Regions from separate parts of the Latilactobacillus curvatus JCM 1096 genome, predicted to be linked through region 1. Evidence: riboswitches for the same ligand, from Rfam matches in the RefSeq annotation. Region 1 holds a riboswitch; the other holds the start of a gene.
The links. Region 1 has a riboswitch for thiamine pyrophosphate ahead of thiT (energy-coupled thiamine transporter ThiT). Riboswitches for the same ligand answer to the same signal wherever they lie in the genome.

Region 1 (4,434 bases):
GATTGACGATGAAACATACCATCAAGTTTGCCTTAACAATTAGTGTGGGTGTGATTGCGCTATGCTTGGCGTTTTTGCTACATGAGCCATTGTGGGCACAGATTTTAGTGAGTTTAGCGGGGAGCTTAGTAGCGCTCTCGATGTTTATTGAGATGATTAAAACGCTAAAATCTGGTCAATACGGGGTGGATCTATTAGCGATTACCGCTATTATTGCGACGTTAGCGGTCGGTGAATATTGGGCAGCATTAATGGTCTTGGTCATGTTAACTGGTGGCGACTCATTGGAAGACTATGCAGCGCATAAAGCAGGCCGTGAGTTAAAGACATTACTTGATAATTCTCCGCAAACAGCGCATCGCCTTGTTAATGATGCGGTCGAAGATGTTTCAGTCGATAAGCTTCAAGTTGGTGATCAAGTGATTATTAAACCTGGCGAATTGGTCCCTGTTGATGGGCATATTATTGCAGGAAGTGCTTTATTCGATGAATCATCGTTAACGGGTGAATCACGCCCCGTTGAAAAAGCACTAAATGATGAGCTCATGTCAGGCTCTGTGAACGGCGATACGTCGGTTACCATGCAAGTTGACCAATTAGCCGTTAATAGCCAATATCAAGCAATTGTACGGCTTGTAGAGACCTCTGCGGCACAACCAGCGCATTTTGTGCGCTTAGCTGATCGATATGCCGTGCCATTTACATTAGTTGCGTATGTGATTGCTGGAGTAGCTTGGTGGTTATCTAAGGATCCAGTACGGTTTGCAGAAGTGCTTGTCGTGGCTTCGCCGTGCCCATTAATATTGGCAGCGCCTATCGCGTTAATCTCAGGGATGAGTCGTGCTAGTCGAAACGGGATTATTGTCAAGGCTGGCACAACAATTGAAAAATTAGCGTCTGCTAAATCAGCAGCGTTTGATAAAACTGGAACAATTACGAATGGTCAATTGACGGTTGACCAAGTTGTGCCAGTGATTGGTATCGCACCAACCGATTTATTGCAATTGGCGGCTAGTGCGGAGCAAGAATCTTCGCATATTTTAGCACGGTCACTTGTTAAAGCGGCACAGGTAGAACAATTACAACCAATTGAAACATTAAAAGAAGCAACGGGCGCTGGGGTAGTTGCGACGCTGTCGTCTGGACAAACGGTTCGTGTTGGGAAACATCAATTCGTGACGCCAGATGCGCAACAGCCTCTGCAAGAACAAACCACTGTTTACGTTGCGATCAATGATCAATATGCGGGGTACATTACGTTTATCGATCATTTACGACCAGAAGCACCGGCCACGATGCAGACGCTCCATCAACTGGGGATTACGCGTTTGATGATGTTGACAGGCGATCAAGCGACAACTGCGCACCAGATTGCGGAACAAGTCGGAATTGATGACGTCCATGCAGGCTGTCTGCCAGTCGATAAGATTCATTTAATTGAACAAGTACCGCAAGACCAACGCCCACTAATTATGGTTGGTGATGGGGTCAACGATGCACCGTCACTGGCAAGTGCTGATGTCGGGATTGCGATGGGGGCCCATGGCGCAACAGCCGCAAGTGAATCAGCGGATGTGGTGATTCTAAAAGATGATTTAGGACGGGTTAGTCGTGCCGTTCAAATCGCGCGTGACACGATGCGCGTTGCTCGCCAGGCGGTTTTGATTGGGATTGCAATCTGTATTGGGTTAATGTTGATTGCCAGCACCGGGATTGTTCCAGCATTAGTGGGGGCTTTATTCCAAGAGGTTGTCGATACAGTTTCAATCTTATATGCATTACGAGCTAGAACGGATCGTTAAGGGAATTAAAAAGAGCCGTATTAACACCATTCAAGTGTTAATACGGCTCTTTTTTTGTTTATTTTTCAGATTGTACGTGTAAAACCATGTCTTTTGGTAAATATAACTTAGGCACCATGGCTAAACAAATACATAGAACGATGCCGGTTAGAATGAAGCTAGCGATAAAGCTGCCACCGTTAACAGTGAGTGAGTATAGCCAAGCATTCATACCTTTGGGAGCGTATGAGCCCCAATAAACGGCACCGGCTAAGAAGTGGCAGAAGTATTTTGCAAAAGTACCAAAAAATGCGGCCATCCATAAAAGGGTCATCGTTTTGACTTTTGTATGATTTTGAATACTTGCTTGAATAGGTCGTTGTAAGATACCTGCTAAACCAACAACCATGAAGGCAATGGTAAATTCTAGCAATCCTTGCCATACGTTCAAGACACTACCGTTTCCTAATCCACGTAAGATTAAGTCTAGTAGACCCCAGATTAAGCCGGAGACCATTCCAGGAATGGCACCACGGCGTAAACTGTAGATTACAATAGGGATAATCCCAAAGGAGACTTCGATTGCGGAAGGCCCCACTGTATGGGGGATGTATTCCAATGCCACGGCAAATGCCGCGATGATTGCCCCTTCAATCTGAATCAATAGACGCTGATGTTGCATAAAAATAACCCCTTTTCTTGTTCAACCAACACAAAAAAGGAGTTATCATTTCAACTCCATCACAATTCCTACGCTTGTCTTAACAAACAGGTTCGAAGGGTCTGATTAAAATCACTCTCAGCCAATGGCTCCCCTTTGCGATGGTTAACATTTAATTTTTAGGAACGCTTTCAGTATACTCGATAGCTGGTATAAGTCAAGCAATGTGTAAATCGACGAATTGATGTAAACCAAATGACTGTTAGAACGACATTGATAATCGTTGCCAAGAAGAGCACTAATAGTGGCTATTCAAGCTGGTCCATTGCCGAGCGTTGTTCATCAGCAACGACGTGCGTATATAAGTGAGTAGCTTGCGTGGTCGTTTGGCCTAGTTGGGTCGCAACAATTGTTTCACTATGAGTTGCCGCCATGAGATCAGTGGCAAGTGTATGGCGGAACTTGTGTGGTGTGAGACGCACGCCAAATGCTTCAGAATACTTCGCGACTAACTTTTCAATGGCATAGTTGCTCATACGCTTGGCGCTGCCACGATAGCGACTGACAAATAAGGCTTGTTCATTATCTTCTTTTAGATAGCGTGATTTACGAATCTGGCAGTAATCCCTTAAAAAAGGTAAACTCCACGGAGCAATTGGGACAGTATCTTGCTGTCCGCCTTTACGGATCACGGTAATTGTAAGTTGTTCAAGATTCAAATCGTTGATGTTGGCTTGGGCCAACTCTGATAGTCGGATGCCCGTTGCCAGCGCCAGTACACAGATGGCAATATCGCGTTCGCAATTTTGCTTGTATGATGCCAGTTGGCGATTAGAAAGCAAGTTAGGGTAATCAACTTGCATGAAGGTGATGAAGTCGTGTTTCTTTTCACCGGTCAGCAGTTGTTTGCTGATGTGTCGTGAACGTGTCGCCATTGTTTCTGAAGCTTTAAGTAGTTTCACCTTCTTCATGACGTTTCGGTAAAAATAAGGCTCACCATCAGCTTGTTCGGCTTCAATGGTTAAGAAGTACCAGAGCGCATTTAATGCGTTAATCGAGCGGTTAACGGCTTGAAAGGAGAGCTTATGGTTATTTTGTTTACGCTTATTCATTAGAAAAATCTTGTAGAGCTCAATATCTTCGAGTTTCATTTTTTCGAGTGCGGTCAGTGGCATCTGGTCGATAGAGGGGACCACGACGATCTGTTCATCAACTAACCAGGTGAAAAAGCGAACGTATTCTTGTAAGTATTGATAGAGCGTTGCAGAAGAGTAGGCGTTTGCCTGGCGGTTAATGTAGAATTTACGAATGTAATCCGGAAGATTGGCGAGTTGCTTTTCGCAGAGTTCTAAGTAACGTTGTTGATCCATGATGGAAGACTCCTTAATTAGCAGTTTAAAGATAGTTTAGCAAAAATGAGGTGAGAATACTACAAGTGTTGTTAAAACCATAATTTTAACAACACTTGTATTGCAAACCGTTCCGCGAACTGATGATCAGATGGTCTTATTCGACTATCTGCACAGCAACCTAAAGATCCTTATTCCGTTTAAAAGCTGGTATATCAACGTTTAAGGCCTTTTTTAACGATTTGATATGTGAGTTTTAAGGCTAAGATGTGTTAATATGCGTATTTACCAATTAAAATCTGGCATAATCGTCAGATTAATCACGGATTTGTGCCTGAGCTTAGATGAATTCTGCATTTAAAGTTAAGTTTGGCGATATCGGTTGGCCAGTCAGTTTGATTCATCATATTGGCGTTGAGTAACTTGTAATAGTTTATGAATCGTGCAGTGTAAAAAACAAACGCGTTAAGTGCGGTTCATCAAATCAATTGAATGATGTTGGATAATAAGTGGTTATTTTAGCGCTCTTTCAAGGGATAAGCGTTTCTTCGCATAATATATATTATGTAAACTAAAATAGATTTAAAAAATTAACTAAGCCTACCCACTCGTCACCAGCGTTTAAGCGCAGCAAAAAAGCGCC
Region 2 (4,434 bases), 920 kb from region 1:
TACTCCGGCCGATTGATGAGGCAGAAGAGGCCTACTGGGCGCAGCAAAAAGCAAGTTATTTTGAAGCCCTTGCTAATGAATAAGTTTACCGAGTAGTGTTAAATGGAGTAGTCATCACTAACAAAGCACTAAGCTAAATATCAGCAAACCACCGAGAAAAAGCCGCTAGTACTCTATAAAAAGGGTTCTAGCGGCTTTTTTAAATGTTTGGTGAATCAAACTGGCAGCAAATACTATTCAGAATGGGTCAAACCGTAATAAGGGTTAATTACGATTGGTTTTCATCAGTACTGCGGTGCCATGGCTTTTGTAATGCTTGGACGGCTTGAGCGATATCTGTGGCGTGGGTGATTGCTGAGATAACGGCAACTCCATCCACGGTAGTCTTTGCGACTTGAGCAACGTTTTCTTGGTTGATACCACCAATCGCAACAACCGGTAGTTCACTTTGTTGCGTTAAGAAACGCAAGCGATTAGTGCCAAGTGCTGGTTTAGCATCTTCTTTGGAATTGGTTGGAAAAATTGGACCAATGCCAATGTAATCAAGTATCGGTTGATTATGACTTTGGTGAAGTTCTTGTTCAGTGTGGCAAGATAGACCAGTTATTAAGCCGTGTGCTTTGGCCGTTTCAATTTTATGCCACGGGTGATCGCTTTGGCCGACATGAATACCATCTGCATTGATTTGAAGTGCTAAATCGAGATTGTTATCGATAATAAATGGGACTTGATAATGGCGGCAAAGGGCTTGAGCCGCTGTCGCATACTTTAAAATCGCATCGGAATCTTGCAGACTACCAGCACCTTTTTCACGGAATTGGAAACAGGTAATGCCGGCTTGTAGTGCTTGTTCGAGAATGTTTAGAAAATCATCCATACCGGTATTTTGGGTACCCGCTACCAAATAAGTTTGGAACATTTCCCGGGAAATGTTAGTCATGATGAACCTCCTGATAAGCCCAGTGATTGGTTGGTCCGTGGCCGTGACCAACAGCAATCGGATTAGCAATTGCGGCTTGGATAAAGGCTTTGCTAATATGAATTGCTGCTTTCAAAGGGGTGCCCTTAGCTAGCTCGGCGGTTAAACAAGCTGAAAACGTATCTCCAGTGCCATGTGTTCGTTTAGTAGCAATTCGTGGTGTAGTTAACCATTCATCTTGTCCATCAGCCTAGAGGACGTAATCGGCGGCTTGTGATTGATAGTCTAAATGGCCCCTTTGATAATGATATTCTTGGCGCCCATTTGTTGGAGTTGGTGGGCCGCTTGTTTGAAATCAGCTGTTGTCTTTATGCGGCTGCCCGTGAGAACTTCGGTTTCGGGTAAGTTGGGTGTCAGCACTGTGGCTAGCGGCAATAATTCAGTACGTAGGGTATCGATGGCATCGTCGGCAAGTAGCTGTGCACCGCCCTTGGCAATCATTACAGGATCAAGGGTGAGCGGCCCCCAATCATAATGGCGTAGATTTTCAGCGACCGTTGCAACATGTTCAGCATCTGCCAACATTCCCGTTTTGCAGGCACGAATTTTAAAGTCAGTAGCCAATGAAGCGAATTGTTGATTGATTAGTGATAGTGGCAGACTGGCTTGAACGCCAAGCGTATTCTGAGCGGTGATCGCGACAACTACATTGGTTGCAAAAACATGGCGCTCTTGGATAGTTTTAATATCAGCTTGCATACCAGCACACCACCGCTGTCAGAACCGGCGATGGTTAGAGCTTGTGGGAATTCATTCATGAGTAGGCACCTCACTTAGTTGGACGGTATTTGCTACTTTGGCTGGGGTAATGTGGAATAAATAATCGATTAATTGGGGATAGAAGGTCCCAGGTAGCGGTGTTTCCATTGCTGTGGCTACTAGTTCGCCGGCAACGGCAAATGTGGCGGCTGCTTCGATAGCGGCTTGGTAGGGATCTGCAGGATGAACTGCAACAAATGCACCACAGAGACCCGATAACATATCACCTGAACCAACATGTGTTTGAAAAAGTGAGGTACCATTTGAAATCAGCGTAACGCGTTGACCGTCTGTAATAATGTCGGTCGGACCCGTTAATAAAATTATGGTGTGTAAACGATTGGCCGCGGCCTTAGCAATAATGACTGGATCGCTATTTCCATGCCCGGCGTCGATGCCATTTGCTTGCCAATCTATCCCAGCAAAATAAGCAATTTCACCTGCATTACCACGAATGAGAGTTGGTGTGTCAAGTATTAATAGTTGCTCGATAATTTGCTGGCGGTAGGCCAGTGAGCTAACTGCCACTGGATCAAGAACAACGGGTTTTTGTTGTTGATAAGCGGCGGTCATTAGGGCCATCATTTCTTGAATCTGTGGTGCCCACAAACTACCAATATTAATCGTAATGGCTTGTGCGATGGTAACAATTCCCTCCGCTTCTTCTGGTGCATTAGACATAATTGGTGAGGCACCGATTGCATTTTGTGCGTTGGCGACCTGATCAATTGTGACGCCATTTGCGACATTAGCAACGATTGGATTGAGCGCTCTAACTTTTTCTAACATTGAAACAACCATATAAAAACCTCCCTTAAAAACTAAAAAAATCACTTAACGATGCACGAATGCATAGAAAAGTGGTGTGAGTAGTCTAAAGAAAGGCACTTTCCTACGCAAGTCTGAACTTACAGGTTCAAAGGGATCAGGCTGTACAAACCTATCTCAGTTCTTCTAAGAACACCCCTAGTGCAAAGCGATTAATTTGTACCCTCGGTATAGAGAGTGTGGTAGGTGAATGCAACCGTTTTATTTGGTGAATCAGATATCATTTGTTAACTTTTAGGTATAGACCAATATTTTTGTGTGCATGAAACCGCTTCAACCGCTATTTATAAAGGTCTATACCGATTGTTAAGCGCTTGCTTATCGTTTACATTAATGATTTAATCATATTAACGAAAAAAATGAATGGAGAAAAACTTATGAAGAATTACTTACAACGAATGGGTCGTTCATTAATGTTGCCAGTTGCTGTTTTACCAGCAGCCGCAATTTTAATGGGGATTGCGAACTGGGTTGGCAATGGCGATTCAAACGCAAACGTCTTTACAATTTTCTTATCAGCCGGTGGCGGTGCAATTTTAAATAACTTGCCATTATTATTCGCCGTTGGTTTAGCACTCGGGATGTCTAAGGATCAAGATGGTGCAGCTGCACTTGCTGGTTTAGTCGCTTTCTTAGTGCCTAAGACAATCTTGGCACCTGCTTCAATTCAAGCGATGCAAGGTTTATCAGACATCGCTAAAGTAAACCCAGCTTTTGGTAAGATTGAAGGGAATGTTTTAATCGGGATTATTGCCGGCTTAATTGCGGCTGCAATGTATAATCGCTTCCACAACGTGAAGTTGCCAATGGCCCTCTCATTCTTTAGTGGGAAACGTTTAGTGCCAATTATGGCGGCAACTGCAATGATGGTTGTTTCAGCTATCTTGTACTTTGTTTGGCCAGCCGTCTTTACAGTATTAGTGTCATTTGGTGAAGCAATTTCTAAATTGGGTTGGTTTGGTGCCGGTCTATACGGCTTTTTCAACCGTTTATTAATTCCAACCGGATTACACCATGCCTTGAACTCTGTGTTCTGGTTTGATGTTGCTAACATTAATGATATCGGGAATTTCTTGGGTGGTGCGAAATCACTTGCGAATGGTTCAGCTGTGATTGGTAAGACAGGGATGTATCAAGCTGGTTTCTTCCCAGTCATGATGTTCGGCTTACCTGCTGGGGCTTACGCAATCTACAAAAATGCTCGTCCAGAACGCCGTAAAGCAACAGCTTCATTGATGTTAGCTGCTGGTTTTGCGTCATTCTTTACAGGGGTGACAGAACCACTTGAATTCTCATTCATGTTTGTTGCATGGCCACTTTATGTATTGCATGCAGCTTTCACAGGGATTTCATTGGCTGTTGCTGCTTTCTTCCACTGGACAGCCGGTTTCGCATTTAGTGCTGGATTAGTCGATTATGTTTTAAGTTTGAAAAACCCAGTTGCTAACCAACCGTTGATGTTATTGGTTGAAGGGTTGGTCATGGCAGTTATTTACTACTTTGGGTTCAACTTTGCCATCAAGAAATTTAACTTGATGACACCAGGTCGTGAAGCAGAAGATGCTGTTGATGAAGATACTGCTGGCGTTGAAACAGACGCTACTGATGATAAATTCATGGTTCAAGCAAAACGGATCTACGCTGCAATCGGTGGCAAAGACAATATCAAAGTGATTGACAACTGTACAACACGTCTTCGATTACAATTAGAAGACACTGCCAATGTTAACCAATCAGCGATTAAAGCTGCTGGTACTGCTGGGATTAACGTTTTAGATAAAACAAACATTCAAATTATTATTGGGACAGAAGTCCAATTTGTTGCTGATGCTTTAAAAGAACTTTATAACCACAATACGCCAATCGCA

Region 2: it holds a riboswitch for thiamine pyrophosphate, as region 1 does, so the genes downstream of both, thiM (hydroxyethylthiazole kinase) here and thiT (energy-coupled thiamine transporter ThiT) in region 1, are expected to answer to the same signal.

Annotation. Positions count from the first base shown of each region.
Region 1 is NZ_CP026116.1:486,033-490,466, forward strand. It holds gene LCU_RS02630 (heavy metal translocating P-type ATPase) at 9-1,802, shown strand; gene thiT (energy-coupled thiamine transporter ThiT) at 1,861-2,463, opposite strand; TPP riboswitch at 2,512-2,608, opposite strand; gene xerS (tyrosine recombinase XerS) at 2,751-3,812, opposite strand.
Region 2 is NZ_CP026116.1:1,464,557-1,468,990, reverse strand. It holds gene LCU_RS07665 (sugar O-acetyltransferase) at 1-83, shown strand, start outside; gene thiE (thiamine phosphate synthase) at 269-940, opposite strand; partial or broken gene thiD (bifunctional hydroxymethylpyrimidine kinase/phosphomethylpyrimidine kinase) at 933-1,737, opposite strand; gene thiM (hydroxyethylthiazole kinase) at 1,730-2,539, opposite strand; TPP riboswitch at 2,611-2,716, opposite strand; gene nagE (N-acetylglucosamine-specific PTS transporter subunit IIBC) at 2,944-4,434, shown strand, end outside.